3 regions of the Streptosporangium sp. H13245 genome follow, and region 3 is predicted to be linked to each of the others. Evidence: riboswitches for the same ligand, from Rfam matches in the RefSeq annotation. Region 3 holds a riboswitch; each other region holds the start of a gene.
The links. A riboswitch is a leader RNA that binds a small molecule or an ion and turns the genes downstream of it on or off. The one in region 3 is predicted to bind S-adenosylmethionine.
Positions count from the first base shown of each region.

Region 1 (7,148 bases), on a different contig from region 3:
TGATCTCGGCCAGGTGCGCCGGTCCCTGGTGGGCGGCGCCGGTGGGCGGCCAGTTGTAGTTCGGGTTGCGCTTGTAGTGGACCTCCTGGCCGGGGGTGAACCGGTCGAGGACGAACGGCCCGGTGCCGACCACGTCGACGCCGCCCGCCTTGAGATCCTTGGCGTTCTTCAGCGACTTCGGGGAGACCTGGCCCGCGTACGGGGAGGAGAGGAAGTCCAGGAACAGCCCGTCGGGGGCCTTCAGCGTGACCTTCAGGGTGTACGGCGCGGTCGCCTCCGCCTTCTCGAAGTTGCGCAGCTGGATGGCGCTGACCGCGGCGTTGTAGCCGGGCGAGACGAGCTGGTCGAGGTTGGCCTTCACCGAGGCGGCGTCGAACTTCTCACCGTCGTGGAAGGTGACGTCGTCGCGGAATTCGAAGGTGTAGGTCAGCCCGTCCTCGGAGACCTTCCAGGACGTGGCCAGCCACGGCAGGAACTCGCCGTTCCTGCCGCGGGCGATCAGCGCGTCGAACTGGTTGTGGACCAGGAGGCGGGCCTTGTTCTGGCCCCACTGGTGCGGGTTGAAGGTGATCGGCTGCGTCTCCACCGCCCACACGAGCGACCCTCCGTCGCCACCGCCGCCCTCGGCACCGGCCGCCGCGCCCGGGGCCCCGTTCCCGGCCCCGCACGCCGTGAGCGCCAGCACCCCGGCGAGCGTCAGGGCGCCCCATCGCAACTTCACGTTCTTCTCCTCGCGCTTTCTCACTACTTGGTTCCGTACGACGTGCCGGTCGGAGCGCTTCATGCGACGTGCCGTCTTGTCTGGGTTCCGGCGGCCTCGGACAGCACGATCCGGGCGAGGGCGTCGGCGTGGCGGAAGAGCGGGGCGTCGAGGCGGGGCCTGGCGAAGCCGCCGGTGGCCCGGCCGCCGACGACCCAGGGGCCGAAGGCGAACCTGCGGGGATGCGGGGTGCCCGACCTGTCGAGCAGGCGGCGGTCGGCGGGCCGTACGTTCACCAGGCCGGACTCCTCGTCGAGCTCGCCGCGGTCGCGGAGCGCGGCGATGAGCGGGTCGACGGCCCGGCTCACGCTGGGCGCGGGCAGCCGGGCCTCGACGAGGGTCGTGGCCGTCACGCCGCCGGGCACGGTGGGGCTCTGGGCCCGCCAGTGCCCGTCGTGGTGGTCGACCTTGAGGTTCGCGCCGAGGAAGGTGACCACCCCGGCCCTGGCCAGGGCGCGCAGTTCCTCCAGCCGGGGTCCCGGCGGGCCGCTGGCGACGTAGCTGAAGAACCCGCCGAACCACGGGTCGGAGACGCCCAGCTCGGCGAGGACGCCGTAGACGGAGATCAGCCCGAGGATCATGGCGTGGTCGGCGCTGTGCGCGGGGTCGGAGCGGCGCTCCAGGTCGGCGGCGAGGTAGCCGTGCATCCACTTCTGCAGACCGGCCTGGTCGCCGAACCGGATGCCGTCCAGCGGCCGGTCGAACCGGTCGAGGTCGAGCCGGTCCAGGTGCCGGGGCACGGTCTCGCGGATCAGCTTGCGCATGCCGAGGCTGCGCCACTCCTCGGCGGCGAAGCCCTCCTCGAACTCCTCCCAGCCCAGCCTGGCGCGCCTGGGGTGGGCGGTGATGAGCTCGCGGTAGTACGCGAAGGCCAGCTCCTTGGCGACGAGCGGCCACACGTCCCGGCGGAAGTGCCACGGCCCCTCGCCCAGCGCCTCGCGGGTGAGGAAGCGCGGCACCGGCGGGCGGGCGCCCGCGAAGGGGTAACCGGTCTTGGAGTGGTACGGCACCCCGCGCCGCGACCCCACCCGCAGGAGCGGCTCGCGCCCGCTGGGCAGGTAGACCAGCTCCCCGTCGTACTCGCGGACGAACCGGCCGCCCCTGCCCGAGGTGAGCAGCACCATCAGGTCTATGAAGGCCAGCCCCATCCCCCGCATGATCACCGGTTCCCCGGCGGGGATGTCGTCCAGGTCGAGGTCCGCCGCGTAGCCGGTGGGCAGGTAGCGCAGCCCCTCGCTCGCGGCCAGACCGGCGAGCGCGTTCTCCTCTCGCGTCGGGGTCACGTCGCCGTGTCCCTGGGCCAGGATCACCGCGTCGGCCTCGATGGTCCGGCCGCCCTCCAGGGTCACCGCCTGGCCGCCGGGGACGTCGGCGAGGTCGACGGCGCGGGCGGCGTGCACGTGCACCCGGACACCGCGCGGCGCGGTCGCCACCGCGTGCCGGAAGACGTGGGAGAGGTAGCCGTTCTGCGCCGGGCGGGAGGCGAACCTGCCGGGGTCGCCGCCGAGCCAGTCGGCCAGCGTGGGCCCGGGGCGGATCGGCCCCTCGCACCGTACCGACTCGTCGGTGAAGAGCGTCACGTCGGCCGCGGCGGAGTTCATCCAGAGCAGGTCCGGCTGGTCGCGCCGCCAGACGCGCCCGCCCCCCGGCGGGTGGGGGTCGATCACGTGGACGTCCAGCGACGGCCAGCCGAGCAGGTCGGTGGCGTTGGCGCAGATGCGCTCCACCAGGCAGGTGCCCGTCGGGCCCGCGCCGACGACGGCGATCGAGGCGCTCATACGGCGGCTCTGCGATGCGGCTGGTCCCAGTCGGCGTGCAGCGGCTCGACCGGGATCCGCCAGGCGTCCGTCTCGCTCCGCCGGTGGGAGATGACGGTGAAGTCGGTGTTCTCGCGGAAGGCGGGGTGGGCGTACAGGTCCCTGGCGTAGGCCCACAGGTTGGGGAAGGCGGTCAGCGGGCGCTCGCTGATCCTGGCCGCCGGGTTGTCGCTCAGGTCGAAGCGGAGCAGGGTCGGCCAGAGCCGCACGTCCGCCTCGGTGATCCCCGAGCCGAACAGGAACCTGCGGTCGGCCAGCCGGGCGTCCAGCTCGTCCAGGAAGGCGACCACGGTCCCGCGCGCCTCGGTGTACGCGGCCTCGGTGGTGGCCGACGCCACCCGGCCCGCCGCCGTGTTGACGATGTCGTAGATCCTCGTGTTGAGCTCGTCGATCTCCGGCCGGAGCTCCTCGGGGTAGAGGTCGGCCTCGGGGTCGCCGCCGAACCGGGTGGCCAGGTCGATCGTGATGTCGGGGAAGTTGTTGCTGACAATGCGGCCGGTCGTCCTGTCCCACAGGACCGGCACCGAGACGTGCCCGTCGAAGCCGGGCTCGGTCGCCTCGTACGCCTGCCGCAGGATGGTGAACCCGTTGACCGGGTCGGCGCCGCGCCGCTCGCGGAACGCCCACCCGCGCCCGTCGCGCTCGTCGTCGACGTAGGAGAGCGAGACCACGTCCTGGAGTCCCTTGAGGGAGCGCACGATGGCCGCGCGCTGCGCGTACGGACAGACGGCCGCGACGTAGAGGTGGTAGCGCCCCGGCTCGGCGGGGAAGGCGGATGTGCCGATCCGTCCCTGGAAGGGGTAGCGCGGGCCGGGCCTGCCACCGGGCCGGTAGTGGCCGTGGGTGTCGAGGTCGACGGGGCTCGCGTGGTTCAGTGTGCTGGTCTTCGGCATCTGACGCTCCCGGGCATGTCTCGGTGACCCCCGTGAAGGGGTCCGCGCGCTTGCGGCACGCCCACCGTGCCGCCTGGTCTCCCCCGGGGGCACCCCGCCGCGGTGCGAGGGTTGCCGGTCAGTCAGCCGGGGCTTCGCACTGACACTCTTAACCTATTTAGAAGGTAGGAAATACATAGATCTCTGTCAAGCCTTAATGTCGGGGAATGTCCTATGAGAGCGTGAACGTGGTCTACCGCAAGTACGACGGCTCGCTGCACTGGCACCACCGCGGCCTGTTGCTCGGGGAGGACGAGCACGGGGTGTGGACGGGGTGCGTGGCCAACTCCAGCGGCCACAAGGGGGACGGTCCCGCGGTCGCCTGGCCGCACCCGTTCGTGATGCTCTTCCCCCGCGACGCCTGGTGGACGGCCGCGTTCAACACCGCCCCGCACAAGCACGAGATCTACTGCGACATCTCCACGGTGCCGGAGTGGAGCGACGGCGAGGTCACCATGGTCGACCTGGACCTCGACGTGATCCGGACCCGCCGCAACCTGCTGAAGGGCCGTCCGGGCCGGGTCTTCCTGGACGACGAGGACGAGTTCGAGGAGCACCGGGTCACGTACGCCTACCCGCCCGACGTGGTGGAGAGCGCCCGCGCCTCGGCCGCCTGGCTGATGGAGGCCGTCACCGCCCGCACCGCCCCCTTCGGGGACGCGCCGCACTGGCTCACCCTGGTCAGCTGAGCCCGGGCCCCTCGAAGCGAATCCACCGCGCCCCGGTCTCCGGGGCACGGTGGGGTCCATCCCGTACGGACCGCCGCGCCGCGCCGAGGGCGGTCCCGCGACCTCAGCGGGTACGGCGGCGGAACAGCCCTCCGGAGAGGACCGCCGAGACCAGCAGGAAACCCGCGCACCAGGCCAGCGCCTTCCACGGGTCGCCGCCCACGGGCCGGTCGAGCAGCAGGCCGCGTACGGACTCGATGATCGGCGTGGCCGGCTGGTTCTCCGCGAACCCGTGCAACCACGTGGGCATGGTGTGCACCGGGACGAAGGCGCTGCTCGGGTAGGGCAGGAACATCACGAGGAAGGTGAAACCGCCCGCCGCCTCCGGCGTCCTGGACAGCAGGCCGACCACGGCCGAGACCGCGGAGATGGCCAGGACGAACACCACCAGGATCCCCACCGTCGCGGCCCAGCCCGCCAGTCCCGCCTCCGGCCGGAAACCGAGCAGGAACGCGACGGCGAACACGACGGCGAGCGAGGCGAGGTTGCGCACGGTGCTGGCGGCCACGTGCCCGCCCAGGAACGCCCCGCCGCCGACGTCCATCGACCTGAACCTGTCGACGATCCCCCGGCTCATGTCCTGGCTGACGGCGACCGCGGTGAGCGAGGCGCCGTAGGAGGCGCACATGACGAGGATGCCGGGGACGGCGTAGGTGACGTAGTCGACGCCGGTCTGGATCGCGCCGCCGAGCAGATAGACGAACAGCAGCATGACCAGGACGGGCATCAGGAACGAGGTGAGCAGCGCGTCGAGGTTGCGCAGCGACAGGCGGACGGCACGGCCGGTCATGACCGGCCAGGCGACGAGGTCAGACACCGGCCCGCTCCCTGTTCGTCAGGGCGAGGAACGCGTCGTCGAGCGTGGCTCCTCGCACGGTGAACCTCTCGACCGCCGAACGCCCCGGGTCCACCTCGTCCAGCAGGGCACGGATCTCCGCGGCACTCCCGCCGGTGGCCGCCCCGACGGTCAGCCTGGCGAGATCGGCGTGGACGGCACGGGCCCCGAGAAGGCGCGTCACCTCGGCGAACGACCGCGCGTCGGCCAGGACGAGATCCAGCCGCCAGGCGGCGACCCTCGCCTTGAGCTCGTCGGCGGTCCCCTCCGCCACCACCCGCCCTCCGTCGAGCAGCGCGATCCTGTCGGCCAGGCTGTCGGCCTCCTCCAGATACTGGGTGGTCAGGAAGACGGTGGTGCCCGAGCCGGTGAGCTGGGTGATCACCTCCCACATCGCCTGCCTGCTGCGCACGTCGAGCCCCGTGGTCGGCTCGTCGAGAAAGATCACCGACGGCGCGCCGACCAGCCCCGCGGCCAGGTCCAGGCGTCGCCACATGCCCCCCGAGTACGTGCCGACCCGTCGTTTTCCCGCCTCGACCAGGTCGAACCGCTCCAGTAGCTCGGCCGCCCTGCGGCGGGCCCCTCCGCGCGACAGGCCGGACAGGCGGCCCATCATCCTCAGGTTCTCCTCGCCGGTCAGCAGCTCGTCGACCGCCGCGTGCTGGCCGGTCAGGCTGATGGCACGGCGGACGCGGCGGCGGTCGCGGACGACGTCGAACCCGGCGACCGTGGCGCGTCCCGCGTCCGGCGTGACCAGCGTCGCCAGGGTGCGCACGGTCGTCGTCTTGCCCGCGCCGTTGGAACCGAGCAGCGCGTACACGCTGCCCTTGGCGACGCGCAGGTCGACGCCGGTCAGGACGGTGACCGGGCCGTAGGACTTGGTGAGGCCGACCACCTCTATCGCTGGTTCCACTACCCCTCCTGTGTATGGCGTACGCTCTACTGTTTATGTCATACGCGATATTGCGTAAGGTATACACTCACAGAAAAGGACGGTCAAGCCCGGGAGCGCGATGGAAGTGCCGGAGAGCGTGGAGATCGCCTGGGGTCTGCGAGAGCGGCCGGGCAAGGGTCCCAAACGCACCCTGAGCCTGGAGCACATCGTGGAGGCGGCCCTGCGGGTGGGCTCGGCGGAGGGGCTCGCCGCGGTCTCGATGAGCAAGATCGCCGCCGAGCTCGACGTCTCCACGATGGCGCTCTACCGCTACGTCTCCTCCAAGGGCGACCTGCTCATGCTCATCACCGACGCGGTGCTCGGCCCGCTGCCCCAGCTCCCGGAGCCGGGCGACGACTGGCGTCAGGGCGTCTACCGGTGGGCCGGTGCCATGCGCGCCGCCCTGCAGCGGCACCCCTGGTCGTTGCGCATCCCCATCACCGGCCCGGGGCTCATGCCGAACCACGTCGCCTGGATGGAGGCCGGGCTGCGCGGCCTGCGCGGCACCGGGCTCGACCCGGCCACGAAGACCGCGGCGCTGCTGCTGGTCAACGGCTTCGTCAGGACCGAGGTGGCGCTCCTGGCCGACCTCCAGGACGCCTTCGACGCCTCCCAGGTCACCGACGAGGAGGCGCTGTCCGGCTACGGCCGGGCACTCGCCAAGCTCACCGACGCCGAGCGCTTCCCCGAGATCCACGAGCTTCTCGAAGCCCGGGTCTTCGACATGTCCAGCGGCCCCGAGGACGAGTTCGTCTTCGGCATGGAGCGCATCCTCGACGGCCTCGCGGTGCTCGTGACCGGAAAACCGCCCACCTGAGATCCTGGAAGGATCTACAGGGATCTACAGGGGAGGGAAGCCGGGGGCGCGGTGCTCGACGAAGCTGGCGACGCCCTCGGCGAAGTCCGGCCGGGCGAAGGACTCGGCCATCAGGTGCGTCGCGGCCCGCTCCGACGCCTCCAGGCTCCGCTGCCAGTCACCCCAGACCTGACGCTTGATCACGGCCATCGAGGCCGGGGAACTGTGCGTCGCCAGCTCGCGGGCGTAGGCCAGCGTCTCCTCCATCAGCCTCTCCCCCGGCACAGAGCGACCGGCCAGGCCCAGCTCGTACGCCTCGGCGCCGGTGAAGGTACGGCCCGACAGC
Region 1 covers NZ_JBSZKT010000028.1:97,844-104,991, forward strand. Annotated here, with positions in the region: gene ACW9TB_RS29325 (ABC transporter substrate-binding protein) at 1-721, opposite strand, end outside; gene ACW9TB_RS29330 (FAD/NAD(P)-binding protein) at 781-2,538, opposite strand; gene ACW9TB_RS29335 (glutathione S-transferase C-terminal domain-containing protein) at 2,535-3,470, opposite strand; SAM riboswitch class IV at 3,512-3,624, opposite strand; gene ACW9TB_RS29340 (DUF402 domain-containing protein) at 3,677-4,198, shown strand; gene ACW9TB_RS29345 (ABC transporter permease) at 4,302-5,054, opposite strand; gene ACW9TB_RS29350 (ATP-binding cassette domain-containing protein) at 5,047-5,985, opposite strand; gene ACW9TB_RS29355 (TetR/AcrR family transcriptional regulator) at 6,086-6,823, shown strand; gene ACW9TB_RS29360 (enoyl-CoA hydratase-related protein) at 6,848-7,148, opposite strand, start outside.
Region 1: another riboswitch for S-adenosylmethionine. It lies ahead of ACW9TB_RS29335 (glutathione S-transferase C-terminal domain-containing protein); the one in region 3 lies ahead of thrC (threonine synthase).

Region 2 (7,148 bases), on a different contig from region 3:
CCTGGCCCCCCGGCCCCCGGCGCTGCCCGAGGAGATCGTCTGGGCGCGGGCCGCGCCGGACGGGATCCACGGGCTGGTGATCGCCAACGAGTGGCTCGACAACATCCCCGTCGACATCGCGGAGCAGACGGCCGACGGGCCCCGGCTGGTCCTGGTCAACGTCACGAACGGTGAGGAGCGGCTCGGCGGCAGTCCCTCCGAGGCGGATCTCGCGTGGCTGGCCCGCTGGTGGCGGATGCGGTCCCCGGGCGAGCGGGCCGAGATCGGCAGGCCGCGCGACAGGGCCTGGGCGTCGGTGGTCGTGCGGCTGGCTCGCGGCCGGGCGATCGCGATCGACTACACCCACACCCTGGACGACCGGCCGCCGTACGGCACGCTGGCCGGATACCGCGACGGGGCGATGGTCGCGCCCGTGCCCGACGGCTCGTGCGACATCACCGCCCACGTGGCGCTCGACGCCTGCGCGGCCTCCGGCGAGAGCGCCGGTGCCGTCACGACGGCGCTGACCACGCAGCGGGAGGCGTTGCGCGCCCTCGGCGTCACCGGGAGCCGCCCGCCGGTCGAGCAGGCCAGGAAGGACCCGCGCGGCTACCTGCACGCCCTCACGCGGGCCTCGGAGGAGGCGGAGCTCATCGCCTCGGGCGGCCTCGGCGGGTTCGGCTGGCTGTCGCAGAGCCGTCCCTGACCTGACGGGACCCGGCGAGACCTGGCTAGACCCGGCGAAAGCCTGACGAGACGCTGCCGTCGCCCCGCCGTGCGTGGCGTCACCCGCTTTGCCCGCTTTGGCCGGTCAGATTTGACCGGTCGGGCCGGTCGGTCGGTTTGGCCGGTCGGTCGGTTTGGCCGGTTCTCAGACTCGTATCTGGAGGGACTCCAGGCCCCGGATGACGTAGCCCGGTCCCCAGGAGGGCTCGGTGACGAGTTCCATCTTCGGCGCCTTGCGCAGCAGGGCGCCGAACGACTCGATCAGCTCGACCCTGGCCAGCGGCGCCCCGAGGCAGAAGTGGATACCGGCGCCGAAGGAGATGTGCGGGTTGTCGGCCCGGCCCACGTCCAGGCGGCCGGGGTCGGCGAAGACCTCGGGGTCGCGGTTGGCCGAGCCGAACAGCAGTGCCACCTCGGTGCCGCGCGGGATGTCGACCCCGCCCACCGAGATGTCCTCCAGCACCCAGCGTTCGAACATCTGCAGCGGGGTGTCCCAGCGCATCAGCTCCTCGACCGCCGTGGGCAGCAGGGTATGGTCGGCGCGGAGCCGCTCCAGCTCGGCCGGGTTGCGGAACAGCGACCACCAGCCGTTGCCGGTGACGTTGACGGTGGCCTCGTGCCCGGCGTTGAGCAGCAGCACGCAGGTGCCGACCAGCTCCTCCTCGGTGAGCCGGTCGCCCTCGTCGGCCACCAGGGCGAGCGCGCTGATCAGGTCGTCACCGGGGTCGGCCCTGCGGGCGCGGGCCAGCTCGACGAGATAGGCGGAGAACTCCTCGGCCGCCCGTACCGCCGTGCGCTGGGCCTCGACCGACGGCTGGAGCTCGTACATGCCGCAGATGTCGGCCGACCAGGGCCGCAGCAAGTGCCGGTCAGCCTCGGGGACCCCGAGCATCTCGGCGATCACGGTGACCGGGAGCGGCTCGGCGACCTCGGCGATCAGGTCTCCTCCGCCGCGCTCGACGAAGACGTCCACCAGCTCCGCGGCCATGCGGGCGACCTTGGGACGGAGCGCCTGGACCATGCGGGGGGTGAACGCCTTCGAGACCAGCCGCCGGAGCCTGGTGTGCACCGGCGGCTCGACGTCGAGCATCCCCGCCCTGATCACCCGCCAGAACGGGTCCTGGAACCCGGGGTCGTCCGGCCTGCCGAACTCCCGGTGCGAGGCCACGTGCAGGTAGGAGCGGCCGAGCCTGCGGTCCCGCAACAACGCGTTGACGTCGGCGTGCCTGGCCACCAGCCACTGGCCGGTCGGCTCGAAGAAACTGACCGGCCGCTCCCGCCTCAGCTCGTCGTAGACGTCGTAGGGATGGGCGACGAATTCCGGATTCCAGGGATCAAAGCGCACGTAAGCATCGTAATCCCGCGCCAGGAGCCTGCCCGTTCGGCTTTCTCTGGACCATCGCGCTGGTAACGCCATGGATCCCGGCTTCCCCTGGGCTATCGCGCAGGTGACGCCGTGGACGCGGATCCTGTCTCAGGAACCGGCTTCCCGTGGAGACGCCGTGGATGTGGACCCCGCGCTAGGAGCCTGCCCGTTCGTCCGGCCTCCTCTCCTCGACCGGCCCGTCCGCCCGGCCCGCCGGGGTTTCCGGGCCGGGCTGGTCCCCGGCCTCGTAGCGGGCGCGCAGCTCGACCGGCTTCCGCTTCGCCTTGCCGCGCATCCGGATGTTCAGCAGCTCCACCAGCAGCGAGAACGCCATCGCGAAGTAGATGTAGCCCTTGGAGATGTGCTGCTCGAACCCCTCGGCGATGAGCACGACGCCGATCAGCACCAGGAAGGACAGGGCGAGCATCTTGATGCTCGGGTGCCGGTCCACGAAGCGGCTGATCGGCCCGGAGGCGACCAGCATCACGATGACCGAGACGATGACGGCCGCGATCATGACGCCCAGCTCGTCGACCATGCCGACCGCGGTGATCACCGAGTCGAGCGAGAAGACGACGTCGAGGATCATGATCTGGATGATCACCGAGGTGAAGGACGAGGCGACCTTGCCCTCGGAGTGGTGGGAATCTCCCTCCAGGCTGCCGTGCATCTCGTGGACGCTCTTACCCAGCAGGAACAGGCCGCCGAGTATCAGGATCAGGTCGCGCCCCGATATCCCCTGGCCGAAGACCTCGAACATCGGCTCCGTGAGTCTCACCACCCACGACAGCGCCAGCAGCAGCAGGAGGCGGCTGATCAGGGCTACGGCAAGGCCGAGCTTGCGGGCCTTGTCGCGCTGTTCGGGCGGGAGCTTGCCCACCAGGATCGAGATGAAGATGATGTTGTCGATTCCCAGGACGATCTCCAGGGCGACAAGGGTGAAGAACCCTATCCATATCTCCGGGCTGGTCACCCAGTCCATTGCTTTCTCCTTCGTCGGTCGGCGCTTGAACACACCGTCGGCCAACTGCCCGAACGCTTCTTCGGCTGACTGCCAGGACGACCGGGGAACGCTCTGAGTTCCTTCCCCGTCATCACACTTCGCTGTGAATTCGCCGGACGCTCCCGGAAGTGCCCGCCCCGGCCCGATATCGGGTTGATCACGTTTCGGACTTGCGGGGCACCGCGGGGCGTCGGTTATAGTTCCCCCGTAGGTCATGAGTGCCAGTGACAAGCCCCGGCTCGCTGGCCGGCAACCCTCGCGTCCGCGGCGGGGTGCCCCGGGTGAGGACCTGGTCCGGCACGAGGTGTGCCGGGCAAGCGCGGGCTCCAGGCACCTATGCCATGGGTTGGGGTCCGATGACCTCGAAGGAGCCATGGCGTGTCCACCCTGACGATCTTCAGCACCCCCGCGACCCCCGCCGCCGACCCGGTGACCGTCCCCGAGAGCCACGTGTCCGGTGACCGGCCGATCCCGACCGTGCTCGGCTCGGACCTGGAGGTCCCGGTCAGGGGCGGCAGGCTCGTCCGCTACGCCAACCTCGACTACGCCGCGAGCGCCCCCTGTCTGGAGCCGGTGAGCGCCGCCGTCGCCGCCGCGCTCCCGGCCTACTCCAGCGTCCACCGCGGCGCCGGGTACGCGTCCCAGCTGACCACGGCCCGCTACGAGCAGGCCAGGCACACGGTGCGCGCCTTCGTCGGCGCCCGTCCCGACGACTCGGTGATCTTCACCCGCAACACCACGGACGCGACCAACCTGCTCGCCCGCAGCCTGCCCGAGGGCACCACCGCCGTGGTCTTCGACACCGAGCACCACGCCTCGCTGCTGCCCTGGGAGCGGGTCGTGCGGCTCGCGGCCCCCGCCTTCCCCGGCGAGGCCGTCCGCGCCGCCGACGACGCCCTCGCCTCGATCGACGGCCCCAAGCTGCTCGTCGTGACCGCCGCCTCCAACGTCACCGGGGAGCTCTGGCCGATCGCCGCGCTGGCCCACATCGCCCACCGCCACGGGGCCCGCGTCCTCGTCGACGCCGCGCAGCTCGTCCCGCACCGCCGCCTCAACCTGACGGCGCTCGACCTGGACTACGTGGTCTTCTCCGGCCACAAGCTCTACGCGCCGTTCGGCACCGGCGCGCTGATCGGCCGTTCCGACTGGCTGGCGGAGGCCGAGCCGTACCTGCGGGGCGGCGGCGCGGTGAAGGCCGTGAACGACGACGGCACCGAGTGGCACGACGACCCCGAGGCCCGCCACGAGGCGGGGACCCCGAACGTGCTGGGCGCCGTCGCGCTCGCCGCGGCCTGCGACGCCCTGACCGCCACCGGCTGGACCCCGCTGGTCCGCGAGGAGGAGCGCCTCCTCGGGCGCCTGCGCGCGGGCCTCGCCTCGATCCCCGGCGTCCACGAGCTGTCCCTGTGGGGCCCGGACCACCCGCGCGTCGGCATCGTCTCCTTCGTGGTGGACGGCTTCACCGCCCGCGAGGTCGCCGAGGCCCTGTCCGGCGACTACGGCATCGGCGTCCGCGACGGCAAGTTCTGCGCCCACCCCTTCGTACGGCACCTGCTGGGCGCCAAGGACGGCGGCTGCGACGACGTCACCGCCTCCGCCGTCCGCGCCTCCATCGGCATCGGTACGACCTCCGAGCACGTCGACCGGCTGATCGGCGCCCTGCGGGATCTTGCCTCGCGCGGCTGACGTGACAGCATGGCCCTATGACTGAAGGCGCGCCCCGTGAGCTGAGCGTGGGGATGGGCGCGGGCGCCGAGGCCGTGCGGGGGGCGTACGGCAAGGAGCTCGCGACCGAGGACATGATCCTCAACATCGGGCCGCAGCACCCGTCCACGCACGGCGTGCTGCGGCTGCGCCTCACGCTGGACGGCGAACGGATCAGCGCGGCCGAGCCGATCGTGGGCTACATGCACCGGGGGGCCGAGAAGCTCTTCGAGGTGCGCGACTACCGGCAGATCATCGTGCTGGCCAACCGGCACGACTGGCTGTCGGCGTTCGCCAACGAGCTGGGCGTCGTGCTCGCGGTGGAGCGGATGCTCGGCATGGAGGTGCCGGTCAGGGCGGTCTGGACGCGCACGCTGATGGCCGAGCTCAACCGGGTGCTCAGCCACCTGATGTTCCTCGGGTCCTATCCGCTGGAGCTGGGCGCGATCACCCCGGTCTTCTACGCGTTCCGGGAGCGCGAGACCCTCCAGGCCGTGATGGAGGAGATCTCCGGCGGGCGCATGCACTACATGTTCAACCGGGTCGGCGGCCTCAAGGAGGAGATCCCCGAGGGGTGGACGGGCCGGGTCGCCCAGGCCGTGGCCGACGTACGGCGGCGGCTGCCCGACATCGAGAACCTGGTCACCGGGAACGAGATCTTCCTCGCCCGCACGCGCGGGGTGGGCGTCCTCGACCGCGAGACGATCATGCAGTACGGCGTGAGCGGCCCGATCGCCCGCGCCTCCGGCGTCGACGTCGACCTGCGCAGGGACGAGCCGTACCTCGCCTACGGCGAGCTGCCGGTGAAGGTCGTCACCCGGTCGGCCGGAGACTGCCACGCCCGGTTCGAGGTGCTGCTGGAGCAGGTGAAGGTCTCCCTCGACCTGGCCGACGCCTGCGTGGAACGGCTCCTCGACCTGCCCCCGGGGCCGGTCAACCAGCGCCTGCCCAAGGTGCTGAAGGTGCCCGAGGGCCACACCTACGCCTGGACGGAGAGCCCGCTCGGCCTCAACGGCTACTACCTGGTCTCGCGCGGGGAGAAGACGCCGTGGCGGATGAAGCTCCGCTCGGCCTCCTTCAACAACGTCCAGGTGCTGCGGGAGATGCTCCCCGGCCACCTGGTCTCGGACATGGTGGCCATCCTGGGCTCGATGTTCTTCGTCGTCGGCGACATCGACAAGTAAGGCACGGTTGGAACCGCATGATCGAACCCGGTGGGGAGCAGGAGAGGGCGACCCCTTCGACGCCGCCTTCCCCTTCGACGCCGCCATCCCTGGAAACCCCCGAAACCCCTTCCGGAGCCGTCGCACCCTCTTCCGGAGCCGTCGCACCCTCTTCCGGAGTCGCCGCGCCCTCGGATTCCGTGCCGCCCGGGGCTCCCGCGGTCGCGGGCGGGCCGCGGCGGGACCGGTACGTCGACTGGCTGCGCGCCTTCAGCCTGATCGTCGTGGTCGTCTGGCACTGGGCGTTCACGATCCTGCAGTGGGGGCCTGACGGCCCCTCGCCGACGAGCCCGCTGGGCTTCACCTCGGGGCTGTGGATCCTGACCTGGCTGCTGCAGGTGCTGCCGCTCTTCTTCTACGTGGGCGGACACGTCCACCTGCTGTCGTGGAACCGGGCCCGCGAGCGCGGGGTCGGCATCGGCACCTTCGTGTGGCGGCGCATCCGGAGCCTCGCGATCCCCGCGCTCGCGCTGGCCGGGACCTGGATCGTGTTCGGCGTGATCGTGACGTGGGCGTTCGGGATCGAGTGGATGGACCGCGTGGTCCTGCTCGTCATCAGCCCGCTCTGGTTCATCGGCGTCTACCTCGTGCTGATCGCCCTGCTGCCGATCTCGCTCTGGCTGCACCGGCACTACGACGTACTGGCCCTGATCTGGCTGGCGGGAGCGGCGCTCGTCGTCGACGTGCTGCGGCTGCGCTACGGGTACGAGGCCGCGGGCTGGCTCAACATGATCATCGTCTGGGGGCTGGCCCACCAGGCCGGATTCTTCTACGACAGGGTGGTGGCGCTTCCCCGCCGCTTCGACGTCGCCATCCTGTGGACCGGGCTGTTCGCCCTCTTCGGCCTGGTCTATTCGGGCATCTACCCGGGCTCGATGGTGGGCGTCCCCGGCGACAAGCTGTCCAACATGGCGCCGCCCACCTTCGTCATCGTGGCGCTGCTGATCTTCCAGATCGGCCTGGTGGAGGTGCTGAGGCCCTCCATGGAACGCCTGCTCGAACGCCCCAGGTGGCAGCGCGTGAACGAGATGGTCAACCGGTTCGCGCTCCCGCTGTTCCTGTTCCACACGACCGGCATGGCGATCTGGGTGGCGCTGACCTGGTGGCTGGCGGGCGGCGGGCCGGGCGAGAGGGTACGGCCGGACCT
Region 2 covers NZ_JBSZKT010000004.1:359,578-366,725, forward strand. Annotated here, with positions in the region: gene ACW9TB_RS11440 (SAM-dependent methyltransferase) at 1-685, shown strand, start outside; gene ACW9TB_RS11445 (cytochrome P450) at 851-2,050, opposite strand; gene ACW9TB_RS11450 (TerC family protein) at 2,226-3,053, opposite strand; SAM riboswitch class IV at 3,285-3,400, shown strand; gene ACW9TB_RS11455 (aminotransferase class V-fold PLP-dependent enzyme) at 3,453-4,760, shown strand; gene ACW9TB_RS11460 (NADH-quinone oxidoreductase subunit D) at 4,778-5,962, shown strand; gene ACW9TB_RS11465 (acyltransferase family protein) at 6,142-7,148, shown strand, end outside.
Region 2: another riboswitch for S-adenosylmethionine. It lies ahead of ACW9TB_RS11455 (aminotransferase class V-fold PLP-dependent enzyme); the one in region 3 lies ahead of thrC (threonine synthase).

Region 3 (7,148 bases):
AGCGCTGCACCGCCGCGGTGTACTCGCGGTACTCGGGCAGGTCGTGCCGGGACGGGTAGGCGAAGGCGAGGTGGGTGACCCGGCCGTGCCACTCCGGGTGGGCCGCGAGGAACTGCTTGTAGGCGACCAGGCCCCGCACGATGTTCTTCGACAGCTCCGTCCTGTCGATCCGCACGATCAGCCTGCGGTCGCCCACCTGGGCACGGAGCGCGGCCATGTGCGACTCCACGTCGGGCTCGGACGCCCGGGTCCAGAGCGCCTTGCCGTCCACGCCCAGGCTGTGGGTGCCGATCCGGGTGGTCCTGCCCTGGTGGGTGACCGTACGCTCCGCGCGGTCGACCCGCGCGCCGAGCACCGTCTCGCAGCAGTCCATGAACGCCCCGCCCCAGCGGTCGGTGAGGAAGCCCGCGTGGTCGGCGCCCAGGATGCCTTCGAGGAGCTCGGTCGCCACGTCGTCGGGGAGCAGGCTGAAGTATTCGGGCGGGGCCCACGGCGTGTGCGAGAAGTGCGCCACCCGCAGGTCGGGCCGCTCCCCCCTGAGCATGGCCGGGACCAGGCTCAGGTGGTAGTCCTGCACCATCACCCGCGCCCCGTGCGAGCCCTCCTCGGCCAGCGCCATCGCGAAGGCCTCGTTGTAGGCCTGGTACGACTCCCACTCCCTGCGGAACCTGGCGTCGAAGAACGGCCTGTTGGGGGTGTCGTAGAGGAGGTGGTGGACGAACCAGAGGGTGGAGTTGGCGACCGCGTTGTAGGCGCGGTGGAAGGTCGCCGGGGGGATGTGGAGCATCCGCACCGCCCCGGTGTCGTAGCCCGCCTGGTCGATCCTGCCGCCGGGCGCCAGCCGTACGGCGCCGCGGTCGCCGTCGGACAGCGCCGCGCAGACCCACAGGACGTTGAGGTCCTTCGCGACCTCCGACAGGCCGGAGACCAGGCCGCCACCTCCCCTGCGCATGGACAGCGAGCCGTCCTCGGAGAGGGTGAAGGAGACGGGGCCGCGGTTGGAGGCCACCAGGATCGCGCTCATGAGATCCCTTCACTGGCTAGGGACACGCCTGTCCTGAAGGTTAACCGGCACCTCACCGGGCTGTCCTCGCTCTTCAGGTCAACGAAAGAATGGCGTTCATCGAATTGTGTCAGCTCTTGTCAGCAGGTGAAGTGATGAGCCCCGCTGTATCCCTCTTTTTGTGGCGGGGAGGGAGGGACACCGTCCGAGGTCCCGACCATAGGATGTCCAACGACCGTGACCGCTGATGGGGGCCTGTGATGGCGCTGGACGAGACGACCGAGGACCTGGCCCGATCGGCCGCCCAGGGAGACCACCGCGCGCTCGGTGAGCTGCTGAAGCGGATCGAGCCCGCCGTGCTCAGGCACTGCGGCCGGATCCTCCCCTTCCGGCAGGACGCCGAGGAGGCATGCCAGGACACCCTGCTCGCGGTGGCGCGCAACATCGGCCGCTTCGAGGGGCGTGCCCGGTTCAGCACCTGGCTGCACATCGTGACCGCCAACTGCGCCAGGACCACCTACCGCTCGCTGAAGCGCCGCGCCGCCGAGCAGAGCTCGGACGAGCTGCCGCTGCAGAAGCCGGACGTCGCCCGGGTGAGCGTGATCGCCGGGTCCCGGCTCGACCTGCTCGACGCGATGGAGGCGCTGGAGGCCGAGAAGCCCGAGCTGGCCCAGGCGCTGGTGCTGCGCGACATCTGCCAGCTCGACTACAACGAGGTGGCCGAGCAGCTCAAGATCCCGCTGGGCACCGCCAAGTCACGCATCCACCAGGCGCGCAAGTACGTCCAGGGAGCCCTGGGCGACGCCTACGGCTTCTGATCCTTTCCGAGGATCCTTTCCGAGACGGGACCCGTGCGCGGCCCGGGAAAGCGGGGCCGATCGGCCGGTGGGCACCCTCCGCGTGGCGTACGGTCCCGGTGGCCTCACCTGATTTAAGGTGGCGTTGCCCGCATCGCGTGACCAAGCGATGACATGTGGTGATCCCCCTCGCGCTTCGCAGGCAGAGGTCGAGGAGAGCCCGCATGTTCCGCAGACACGTCGTCGTCACGGGATGCGCCCTGATCTTCACCGCACTCGCCCTGGCCGCCGTACCGGCGGGTGCCGGACGCGAGGTGGACGCACAAGCCCCGCCCGCCGTCGCGGGCGCGTCGGTGGCGCGGCAGCCGCCGCCCGGCATGTTGGAGGCGATCGAGCGGGGCCTGGGGCTGACCCCTGTCCAGGCCCAGGCGCGGCTGCTCAACGAGATCCGCCTGAGCCCGATCGCGGCACGGCTGGGCAGGAGGCTCGGCCATCGTTTTGGCGGAGCCTGGCTCCGGGGAAACAGCGCGCACACCCTGGTGGTGGCCACCACCGCTCCCGCCGACATCCCCGCGATCCTCGAAGCGGGAGCCCTGGCCGAGGTCGTCCCCAGGTCGCTGGAGCGGCTCGCCGCGATCAAACAGAAGATCGACGACGCCCTGCCCCCGAAGCCGCTCGTGTCGAGCGCGCGCTTCGTCGACGTGAAGAGCAACAAGGTGGTCGTCCTCTCCCCGAAACCCGAGAACGCCCAGAACTTCGTCGAGAGCGCGGGCGTGGACACGGGCGCGGTGGTCGTGCTGCCCTCCACCGAGGTTCCGCTGCCCCTGCACGACCTGGTGGGCGGCAACGCCTACTACATCGGCGTCGTCAGCCGCTGCTCGATCGGTTTCCCCGTGATCAGGGGCACTCACAACGGCTTCGTCAGCGCCGGGCACTGCGGCAGGCCGGGCGACGCCACGACCGGCTACAACCGGGTCGTCCAGGGTGTCTTCCAGGGCTCCTCCTTCCCGGGCGACGACTACTCCTGGATCGAGACCAACGCCCACTGGGCGGCGACCCCGGCGGTGGACAACGGCGCGGGCGGCACCGTTCCCGTCGCGGGCGCCCGCATCGCCATCGAGGGGGCCTCGATCTGCCGGTCCGGATCCACCACCGACTGGCACTGCGGCCTCGTCCAGCAGCGCGACGCCAGCGTCACCTATCCCCAGGGCACCGTCTTCGGCCTGACCCGGACCAACGTCTGCGCCGAACCCGGCGACTCCGGCGGCGCCTTCATCTCCGTCGACCAGGCCCAGGGGGTCACCTCCGGCGGCTCGGGCAACTGCGGCCAGGGCGGCACCACCTACTTCCAGCCGGTCGGCGAGATCCTCACCGCCTACGGCCTGGACCTGAGGACCACCGCGGGCAACCCGCCGCCACCGGTCACGGGCACCTGCACCGGCTTCCCGTACACCCGGAGCGGCACCCTGGCCACCGGCCGGTCCGTCTACCGGCCGGGCGGCCGGTACTACGCGTCGACCGTCACGGGTCTTCACACCGCCTGCCTGGACGCCGGTGACGGCACCGACTTCGACCTGTACCTGCAGAAGTGGAGCGGCGGGAGCTGGCTGATCGTCGCCACCTCCGACGGCGCGGGTCCCGACGAGAGGATCTCCTACACCGGTACGGCCGGTTACTACCGCTACCGGGTGCTCGCAGCGACCGGTTCCGGCCCCTACACCCTGGGGTACAGGACACCGTGACCCGTCCTCGCGACCTGGGCCCCGAACCCGCCGGTTCCGCTGGATAACACGTCAAGTCTCGCCCAGTGAGACAAGAGGTCAGGAGGACGGCGGGGCGAGGTAGAGTGCTTAGGACCTGCGCGTCAGGTTTCCAACTGAATATTTGCTCATCCAGAGGGGTGGAGGGACCGGCCCTGCGAAGCCCCGGCAACCATCCCGGTTCAAGACTCGTGATCTGAACGAGGTCGGCCGGGACAGGTGCCAATTCCGGTCTGTGACCAGGGTGGTCCGCAGACGAAGATGAGGGAAAGGCCTCGCTTCATGGCGCTCGCAACCACTGAGAACACCTCCTCCTCCGCTCGTGCCGACGACCGGCGCTTCGGCCCCGCCGTGGCCCTGTCCTGCCGGGAGTGCGGTGCCCGCTACGACCTCGGTCCCGACTTCGCCTGTACGGAGTGTTTCGGGCCCCTTGAGATCGCGTACGACTTCGGGCGTGTGACCCGGGAGCGGATCGCCGAGGGGCCGACCAACATCTGGCGCTACCGCTCGCTGCTGCCCGTCCCCGCGGACGTGGCCTCCAAGCCCAACATGGCGCCCGGCTGGACCAAGCTCGTCAACGCCGGAAACCTCGCCCGCGAGCTGGGCATCCGCTCCCTGCACGTGAAGGACGACTCCGGCAACCCCACGCACTCCTTCAAGGACCGCGTGGTGGCTATCGCCGTCGAGGCGGCCAGAAACTTCGGTTTCCACACCCTCTCCTGCTCCTCCACCGGCAACCTGGCCGGTGCCGTGACCGCCGCCGCCGCGCGGGCCGGGCTGGACGCCTGCGTCTTCATCCCCTCCGACCTCGAACAGGCAAAGATCGTCATGGCCTCCGTGTACGGCGGCAGGCTCATCGGCATCGAGGGCACGTACGACGACGTGAACCGCTTCTGCTCCGAGCTCATCGGCGACGAGCTGGGCGACCAGTGGGGCTTCGTCAACGTCAACCTCCGGCCCTACTACGCGGAGGGGTCCAAGACGCTGGCCTACGAGATCGCCGAGCAGCTCGGCTGGCGCGTCCCCGACCAGATCGTCATCCCGGTCGCGTCGGGCTCGCAGCTCACGAAGGTCGACAAGGGCTTCAAGGAGCTGATCGCGCTCGGCCTCGTCGAGGACAAGCCCTACAAGATCTTCGCGGCCCAGGCCGAGGGGTGCTCCCCGGTCTCCGCCGCCTACAAGGCGGGCCACGACGTGATCCGCCCGGTCAAGCCGGACACGATCGCCAAGTCGCTGGCGATCGGCAACCCGGCCGACGGCCCGTACGTCCTGGACATCGCCCGCCGCACCGGCGGCGCGGTCGAGGACGTCACCGACGCCGAGATCGTCGACGCGATCCGGCTGCTGGCCAGGACCGAGGGCATCTTCGCCGAGACCGCGGGAGGCGTCGTCGTCGGGGTGCTGCGCAAGCTGGTCGCCTCGGGCACGCTCGACCCCGACGCCGAGACCGTGGTCCTCAACACCGGCGACGGTCTCAAGACCCTCGACGCGGTAGCCGCGGAGGCACGCCCGACCGCGGTGATTCGGCCTTCTCTTGACGCATTCCGTGCGGCTATCGCCTAGAAATCGTGAAAGGTACTGAATTATGAGCGTTTCTGTGCGGATTCCGACGATTCTCCGGACTTACACCGATGGTGCCGCCGAGGTGAACGGAGAGGGGGAGACCCTGCGCGATGTTCTTCAGAAGCTCGACGCGGACTTCCCGGGGATCGGTGCCCGGATTCTTGATGAAGCGGGAAAGATCCGACGTTTTGTCAACGTCTATGTGGGGGATGAGGACGTCCGTTTTGTTGACAACCTCGACACGGCCACGCCCCCCGGCGTTCAGGTCTCCATCATCCCGGCGGTGGCCGGAGGCTGATTCTCCCGCCCTCGCGCGGCCCTGACCGCGCCGCCCCGCCCCCTGTGGGCTCGCGACTTCACGGCACCCACCCGGCTCCGGCCGGGTGGGTGCCGTGTTTTATGACACAAGCTCATATTTGTGGCGCGGATGAATAACGTGACCCTTAACTAACTAATAGTGATGGTGAAACTCTGCTCTCGTACAGAAAGCTCTAGTAAAGAGGTAGTTTGGTGCTTGACTCTGTTGCCCTACCGCTTCCCACAGGTATGGTCGGAACGATCGACGGAGCGAAGTCCGCCCCGGAGATTGAGGACTTCGCGAGAGGAATGGGCGTCGTCCTATAAGACCAGTAAGAGGAGTCGCAAGTGGCGCAGGGCACCGTCAAATGGTTCAACGCGGACAAGGGCTACGGCTTCATCGCGGTAGACGGTGGTAAGGATGTGTTCGTCCATTACTCCGCGATCATGATGGATGGCTACCGTGCCCTCGAGCAGGGCCAGCGGGTCGAGTTCGAGATCACCCAGGGTCAGAAGGGCCCCCAGGCGGAGTCCGTCCGGGCGGTCTGACGTAGCCGTTACGTGAATTCGCAGGGAAGAGCCGGTGGATCCCGAGGTATCGCAGTCCGCTGGATCCTGACCGCCTAGGCCCGGCTCGCCCCCCAACCGGCGAGCCGGGCCTTCGCGTTGCACGGGGCGCGCCGAGGTCGCCCAGGGCGTACGGGCGCGCGGGGGAAGAGAGTGCCGGGCGCGGCACGGGACCCGTCGTGACGACACGAACCCCCGAGGTGGCGCGGGCCGCGCGCCGACGATGACATGCCGCGTACGCCGACGTGACGCGGGATCTACGGTGGCATGACGCGGAGCTGAAGCCCCCTCCGCCCGCGGCCCAGGTCAACGGATCGTGGCTTGCACTCGTTGGGGTAGAGTGCTAAACAGATTGTTGGCACTCGCGCATAGAGAGTGCCAATCCTGGATCGAGGCGATGGGGCCCGCCGAACGGAGTCGTGGGCCCACATGCCGTCGCGGGCGTCGGCTCGGTCCGGTGTAAGCCACCCTGTCTCTGGGAGGTCTAGCCGTATGGCAGCCAAGATGATCGCGTTTAACGAGGACGCCAGGCGCGGTCTCGAGCGTGGCATGAACCAGCTCGCGGACGCCGTCAAGGTGACCCTCGGCCCCAAGGGCCGCAACGTCGTTCTGGAGAAGAAGTGGGGCGCCCCCACCATCACCAACGACGGTGTCTCCATCGCCAAGGAGATCGAGCTCGAAGACCCGTGGGAGAAGATCGGGGCCGAGCTCGTCAAGGAAGTCGCCAAGAAGACCGACGACGTCGCTGGTGACGGCACCACCACCGCCACCGTGCTCGCTCAGGCTCTCGTACGCGAGGGTCTCCGCAACGTCGCCGCCGGCGCCAACCCGATGTCCCTGAAGAAGGGCATCGAGGCCGCCGTCGAGCGCGTGTCGGAGGAGCTGTCCAAGCTCGCCAAGGACGTGGAGACGAAGGCGCAGATCGCCTCCACGGCGTCCATCTCCGCGGGTGACCCGCAGATCGGCGAGATGATCGCCGAGGCGATGGACAAGGTCGGCAAGGAAGGCGTCATCACCGTCGAGGAGAGCAACACCTTCGGTCTTGAGCTTGAGCTCACCGAGGGCATGCGCTTCGACAAGGGCCTCATCTCGATGTACTTCGTCACCGACCCGGAGCGTATGGAGGCCGTCCTCGACGACCCGTACATCCTGGTCGTCAAC
Region 3 covers NZ_JBSZKT010000011.1:25,811-32,958, forward strand. Annotated here, with positions in the region: gene ACW9TB_RS18970 (alpha,alpha-trehalose-phosphate synthase (UDP-forming)) at 1-1,024, opposite strand, end outside; gene ACW9TB_RS18975 (RNA polymerase sigma factor) at 1,264-1,821, shown strand; gene ACW9TB_RS18980 (S1 family peptidase) at 2,025-3,542, shown strand; SAM riboswitch class I at 3,686-3,828, shown strand; gene thrC (threonine synthase) at 3,843-5,123, shown strand; gene ACW9TB_RS18990 (MoaD/ThiS family protein) at 5,146-5,421, shown strand; gene ACW9TB_RS18995 (cold-shock protein) at 5,769-5,969, shown strand; gene groL (chaperonin GroEL) at 6,480-7,148, shown strand, end outside.